One region of the Rhizobium sp. BR 250 genome, then DNA from elsewhere that is predicted to be linked to it. Evidence: riboswitches for the same ligand, from Rfam matches in the RefSeq annotation. Region 1 holds a riboswitch; each other region holds the start of a gene.
What was found. A riboswitch is a leader RNA that binds a small molecule or an ion and turns the genes downstream of it on or off. The one in region 1 is predicted to bind cobalamin.
Positions count from the first base shown of each region.

Region 2: it holds a riboswitch for cobalamin, as region 1 does, so the genes downstream of both, QD336_RS11345 (ABC transporter substrate-binding protein) here and QD336_RS10670 (DUF1636 family protein) in region 1, are expected to answer to the same signal.
Region 3: it holds a riboswitch for cobalamin, as region 1 does, so the genes downstream of both, bluB (5,6-dimethylbenzimidazole synthase) here and QD336_RS10670 (DUF1636 family protein) in region 1, are expected to answer to the same signal.

Region 1 is NZ_JARWKW010000005.1:291,236-293,499, forward strand. Features, by position in the region: gene cobW (cobalamin biosynthesis protein CobW) at 1-756, opposite strand, end outside; gene QD336_RS10670 (DUF1636 family protein) at 753-1,139, opposite strand; cobalamin riboswitch at 1,299-1,517, opposite strand; gene cobO (cob(I)yrinic acid a,c-diamide adenosyltransferase) at 1,652-2,264, shown strand, end outside.
Region 2 is NZ_JARWKW010000006.1:61,987-64,250, forward strand. Features, by position in the region: gene QD336_RS11340 (FecCD family ABC transporter permease) at 1-79, opposite strand, end outside; gene QD336_RS11345 (ABC transporter substrate-binding protein) at 76-1,107, opposite strand; cobalamin riboswitch at 1,266-1,499, opposite strand; gene QD336_RS11350 (GNAT family N-acetyltransferase) at 1,550-2,264, opposite strand, start outside.
Region 3 is NZ_JARWKW010000001.1:168,157-170,420, reverse strand. Features, by position in the region: gene QD336_RS00865 (DUF2865 domain-containing protein) at 1-52, shown strand, start outside; gene bluB (5,6-dimethylbenzimidazole synthase) at 252-968, opposite strand; cobalamin riboswitch at 1,064-1,247, opposite strand; gene QD336_RS00855 (TolB family protein) at 1,459-2,264, opposite strand, start outside.

The sequences.
Region 1 (2,264 bases):
ATCATGTTCATGGTCGAGTTCGCCATCATGATGGGTGCGGCGGTTTTCAATATCTTCTTCCACCGCAAGGCCGAGGCCGATCAGCACGGCGGGATCGATGGCGCCATTCGAAGCGACAACGATCTTCGCCGCCTTCGGCAGATGGTCAAGGATATGCGCCCTGGCCTTGTCGAGGCCGGCATCATCCAGAAGATCGGCCTTGGTGAGCACGATGAGATCGGCGCAGGCGACCTGATCCTCGAAGACCTCTTCGACCGGATCGTCATGATCAAGTGCCTCATCATTGGCGCGCTGGGCAGCAAGCGCTTCCATGTCGTGGGCAACCTGACCTTCGGCGAGCGCCGCACCATCCACCACGGCGACCACGGCATCAACAGTCACGCGGCTCTTGATGGCGGGCCACTGGAAGGCCTGCACCAGGGGCTTCGGCAGGGCAAGACCGGAAGTCTCGATGAGGATATGCTCCACCTTCGGCTGACGGCTGAGGATCTGTTCGATGGCGGGCTGGAAATCATCCGCCACCGTGCAGCAGATGCAGCCATTGGCCAGCTCGACGATGTTTTCCTCCGGGCAGCTTTCAATGCCACAGCCTTTCAGAATTTCGCCGTCGATGCCGATATCGCCAAATTCATTGACGATGATGGCGAGCCGCTTGCCATCCAGCTTTTCGAGAAGGCCGCGCAGCAGCGTGGTTTTTCCGGCCCCCAGAAAGCCGGTGACGATGGTGCAGGGAACGCGGTCCAGAAGGGTGCTCATGATCTCTCCTCGGTAAAATCGAATGGGGGAATGCGCGCCACCATGCCGCACTTTAAGGGTTCGGGGCGGCCACGCCAGGGCATCAGGCCATCGGATGCGGCAGAAAGCAGTCGCGCGCCCGTCAGCAGGTCTTCCGCATCATCGGGCGTCAGCCCGCCAAACACATAAGACCAGCCATTGGCGCTGCGCAGCACGGCGCTGAGGCCACGCTTGCAATTGGCAAGGCAATTGACGGAACGAACGGCAATGCCGGTTTCCTCCGCCTTTGCGATGACGGCATCGGCAAGACGCGAACCGGGACGCGGTTCGGCAGTGGGATCAGCGTCATCGCGACAGCTGCGGCAAACGAAGACGGTCACGCCGGGCGTCGTTTCGCCCTGCACGTTCGCGTTTGCACATGAAGATGTCGCTGAAATATCCAAACCGTCCCGTTCCCGCGCCAAGTTAAAATTCATCGGGGTGCGGATATCGAAAACGGTGTGCGGACAGGCGCAAACCGGCTGTTCGATCTGACCGACTGACCGGAGCACCCCGCCCGGCAGACGTTTTTTCCTGAAACGGCAGGTCTCCTGGCTTGCGGCTCGATCAACACCCAGACACCGCCTTCCCGAACCGATCACAAAGGTCCAGTGGCTTTACGGTGCGGGCTTACCGCTTACAGTTGCGGGGGCAGCCACGGAATGACCCGTTATCGGGGTGGAACCGTGTTCCCTCTTAGCTTTTCCCGTTGCCGGGAAAAGACCGTCAGTCCCTTACCCTTAGGCTGAACGGGTGTGAGGGTCAATGCCGCACGCCCCTTCCCAGCACATTGCCGGGTGCGGCAAATTGAGTATAGTCGCCGCTCCGAATGGCAGGGGCATAAGGTCCCGCGCCGCTGGATGAGAAGGAAAAGGCGATGACCCGCGACATCAGCGACAGCGAAGCCGAACGCCACCGGCAGAAAATGGTCAACCGCAAGACGGTGCAGGATGCCGAAGTTGCGGAAAAGACCATCGAAAAAGGCCTGCTGATGATCAACACCGGCCCCGGCAAGGGCAAGTCCACGGCCGCTTTCGGCCTGGCATTGCGCATGCTCGGCACCGGGCGGCGGGTGGGCGTCGTGCAATTCATCAAGGGCGCATGGTCGACGGGAGAACAGCAGGCCCTGACGCTCTTTGGCGACAAAGTCGTCTGGCGTACCATGGGGGAAGGGTTCACCTGGGACACACAGGATCTGAAGCGTGATGTCGCGGCAGCGGCAAAGGCCTGGGAAGAGGCCAAAACCCTGATGGCCGACGAGACCATCGGCCTGCTGATCCTTGACGAGCTGAACATCGCGCTGCGCTACGATTACCTGCCGCTGGAAGAGGTCGTCGCAACGCTTTCCAACCGCAGGCCCGATCTGCATGTCATCGTCACCGGCCGCAACGCCAAGCAGCCGCTGATCGACGCCGCCGACATGGTGACGGAAATGACGTTGGTGAAACATCATTTCAAGGCCGGCGTGAAGGCTCAGGCCGGGATAGAAT
Region 2 (2,264 bases), on a different contig from region 1:
CCATCAGCGCGACAAGCAGCAGGGCAAGCGCGGCAAATGCCAGCCCCGCCCTGCCAAGATGGGTAGAGAAACGGTTCACTTGGCGAGGCCAGCGGCCGAAATAGCCTCGGCCAGCGTTTCGATACCTTCGATAGTGCGAATGGTCGGGTTCATCGCCTGCGCATCCATGTCGAACACATGGCTTTCCTTGACGGCGGGCATGATGCTGGCCACGGGATCGGTTTCCAGGAACTTGCGCTTGACGGCAATATCGTCGGCCGGGAAGCGGCGGCGGTCCATCTTGCCGGCCACGATCACGGTCGGATTGGCCTTGGCGATGGTTTCCCAGCCAACGGTCGGCCATTCCTCATCGCTTTCGATGATATTCTTCAGGCCGAGCGCGGACATGATGTAACCGGGAGCGCCGTTGCGGCCGGCGACATAGGGGTCGATATCCAGTTCGGCGCTGGAGAACCAGAAGACGGCGGAAAGCTTGCCATTCGCGGAGGCGATCTTGGCGCGGGCGGCTTCCTCGCGCTTTTTCAGGTCGGCAACGACGTCTTCTCCGCGATCCTGCACGTTGAAGATTTTGGCAAGGTCGCGGATTTCCTGATAGATCAGCTCCATGGTGAAGCCCGTGTTGCGCACGCCATCACCACCGCCGGAATTGTCCTTGCCGACGCAATCGGCAGGCGAGGTATAGACGGGAATGCCGAGTTCGGCGAATTGCGCCGGCGTACCGACAACACCTTCCGGGCCGATCTGCCACTGGAACTGCGTCGTGACGAGGTCCGGCTTCTTGCCGACAACCGCCTCGAAGCTCGGATCATTATCGGCCAGCCGTTCGACCTTGGCATTGGCCTCCTCATAACCCTTCAGAACCGGGCCGATCCACAATGCCGTGCCCACTACCTTGTCAGCAACACCGAGCAGGTAAAGAACCTCGGTCGTGCTCTGGCCGACGGATACGGTGCGGGCGGGAGCCTGCTTGAAGGTGATCTCCTGGCCGCAGCTGTTGATCGTCAGGGGATAGGTGGTTTCGGCAGCATTGGCGCTGACAACAGGCAAAGCCGAAAGCACGGCGGCCAGAAAGCCGGCATGGACCGGCAGGCGTCTAGAATGAAACATGTGTTCTCCAGTCGAAAGTAAAACTTATTCCAGAGCAGCAGGCGTCAGAACGCGCAGCAACAGCGGGACGTCTTGTACGGAGAACGGTAATAGGACGCAAACGAAATGTTATGAAATAACATTACAATCTCCTCTTCCGGGCTTCCCCGCCCGTAACGATGGTTTATATTTTGACGGCAGGTCTCCTGGCTCACGGATTTGCGTCACTCACCTGCCTTCCCGTATTCCGGAGAATACAGTGGCATGACGCCTTCAAGCGTCACGGGGATGAACGACAATCCGCTTACAGTTGCGGGGGCAGCCACGGCATTGAACGAAAAAATCGCCCGCACCATGTTCCCTATTAATCCCTTCGCCTTTCGGCTGCAGGAACCGTCGCTTTCTCACATAAGGGGCAAGAGGCGGGGCGTCAATTGCGATCGTGTCGCAGCTCAGCACAAAGTCAGAACAGGGAAGGACCGGCCAGCGCAAAAATTCTCGCCGTGCCGGAGCCCATGGGCTGCGGTTCGTCTTTCGTCATGGTCGTCAGCGTTTCGATCGCCACCAAGCCGGATTGCGCGAGAAAATCAGCGAAGGAACCGCTGTCGCGCACGGCATCGAGACGGACAAGCTGTTCTTCCAGATCGACAAAATGCCGCCTGACGAGCGCAATCGCATCCATTTCCTCCACGGCAACGACCGGACCGATGATGTGGCCTCGCCCCGCCGCCCGGCGCAGCGCAAAGGCGACAAGCCGGCCAGCCTCAAACAGGCCATAACCCGTCTTTTCCATGAGAAGGCGCGACAGGACACTGCTGCGCAAAACGCCGAAAGCCACCCGGTCCAGGTCAGCCACATCGGCAAGGTGTTCTTCGGATAGCGGCTCAATTTTCTGTTTTCTGCCAATGGGCGACATCTCCGCCGGGCATTGCGCCTTTCCCCGAAACAGATGCACTTTTTCCGTTTCTCCGGTGAAACCCAGCCCGGCAAATAACCGCCTCGACTCGTCCGTGGCATTGAGCCGGAGCGATACGGCGGGGAATTTCGTCACAAGCCGCCGCACCAGCCATGGCGCCACGCCCTGTCCTTGCAGGCGCGGGGAAACGATGACCATGCCGAGTGTCGCGAAACCCTCATCATAGGGAAACAGCATCGCGGTTGCGACGACGCGATCGATC
Region 3 (2,264 bases), on a different contig from region 1:
CCGGATCGACCTGAAGAACCCGGCATTGAAGGGCATTCAGCCGCAGCAGTGACATATGTTTTGGATCCGGGCAGGTACCACTTGCTTCTTCTCCCAGCCGGGGAGAAGTCCGCGGCAGCGGGATGAGGTGACAAGGGTCGAGATATTCGGAGAGCGTGCCCCCTCATCCGACCCTTCGGGCCACCTTCTCCCCGGCGGGGAGAAGAAACAAGCGGCAAGGCTCCACGTCACTCACAGACCGTCTAACTCCCTTACCGCCCGCCCCAGCGGTTGCGAAACACCAGTTCCTCCAGCGGCACACGCTGGCGCCAGCCCTTCACCGCCAGTTCCGGCTCGGTATAGAGCTCATTGACCCGCCCAAGGCACAGCCAGGCGACGATCTCGATATGCTCGGGGATATCGAGAATGGCGCGAACATCGCTGTCATGGAAGATGCTGACCCAGCCGACGCCGATGCCTTCGGCGCGGGCGGCGAGCCAGAGGTTCTGGATGGCGCAGACGGTGGAATAGACATCCGTGCGCGGATTGTGGGTGCGGCCCAGCACCACCTTGCCACCGCGCGTGGGATCGCAGGTGACGCAGATGCTGAGCGGCGCCTTGCGGATGCCTTCGAGCTTCAGGCTGCGATAAAGCGCCTGCTTTTCCCCCGCAAACATCGCCGCCGCCTCCTCATTGGCGCGGCTGAAGGCCACCCATGCCGCCTGGCGCACGGCGCCATCGGTGACGAGGGTGAAGTTCCATGGCTGCATGAAACCGACGGAAGGTGCGGAATGCGCCGCCTTCAGGAGGCGCTCGACGAGATCATCCGGCAGCGGGTCCGGCAGGAACTGGTCGCGCACATCGCGCCGCGTCTCGATGGCGCGGTAGATCGCCTCGCGCTCCTCCCCGGAAAACGGGCGGACGGGCGAAAGTGCGTGACTAAATGGGTTAACGTCAGGCGACGTGGTTAGAGGCGGTTCGGTCGGCATCGTTTATCCCCAACAATGCGGGCGCGCCGGTGCCGAAACCATGCCGGTTTGCAGCGACGACGCACTTTTTCAGCAACCTGCCGCCGTCCGCGCGGTTCGGTCTATCCTGCCAGGCCGGTCTTCTGACTAAGCTTCATCCGCCCCTTTTCGCCTTCCCGAATTGCTTCAGTGGCATGAGAAAAAGAGCATCCGCCTCACAGCGTTGGGCACGTTCCGGTCTCTCACCGGATTCCCGATTCTCCCGCCGCAAGGGCGGGCACCTGACTGGTAAAGCTATGGGCAAAAAGGCTTGCGAACGCAAGTATCGCCAAGGCCGCGCGACAATATGACCGTGCTCCTCACCTCCGTCATTCCGGCCTTGAGCCGGAATCCAGCCGACGCGGCTCTCACGCAGCGGAGGGCATCCTTTCAGCCCAATGACTTGGGCTGGCTGGATACCGGACCAAGTCCAGCATGACGGGAGGGGGTACACCACCTCGTCAGAATCGCATCACCCCACCGGGAAATATCTGACATAAGCGAACTCATCCCCATCCGGTGACCAGTTGGGGGAGTTCATCGTGCCCTGCCCGCCAAAAAGCTCAAACAGCGTTTCGACATTGCCGCCATCCATATCCATCAGCCGCACCCGCACATCAAGATCGCGCGGATGGTCGAAGACATCACCGTCATAAGAAACGAACACCACCTTGTCACCCTTCGGAGACGGGTGCGGAAACCAGTCGCCATAGGCGCTGTCGGTGATGCGCTCGACGGCAGAGCCATCCACCCGCACCCGCCAGATCTGCATCAGCCCGGTGCGGCTGGAATTGAAATAGATCCACGCGCCATCCGGCGAATAATCCGGCCCGTCATTGCGGCCTTCACCATGGGTAAGGCGTGTTTCAACACCGCTGTCTATGTCCATGGAATAAATATCGAAAACCTGATCGCGAATGCCGCAATAGGCAAAACCTTTCCCGTTGGGAGACCAGCCATGCCAGTAGGAAGGAAGGTTCTTCGTCATCAATCGCGGCGCGCCGCCCGCCGAAGGCAGCAGATAGATGGCGCTTTTGCCGAATTCCACCTTGTCGGAAATGGCATAAAGCGAACCGTCGGGCGAAATACCGTGATCGTTGTTGCAGAGCGTGGCAAAGCCGGTATCGACCTTTTCCGGCGAAACATCACCGGCAAGGGACAGCCGATAAAGCAGCCCTTCGCTGTTCAGCAGCAGATATTTGCCATCCGGTGACCAGTTCGGCGCCTCAAACAGCTCAGCTGTCTGCCACACCACCCGCATCTTGCCGGTGCGGATGT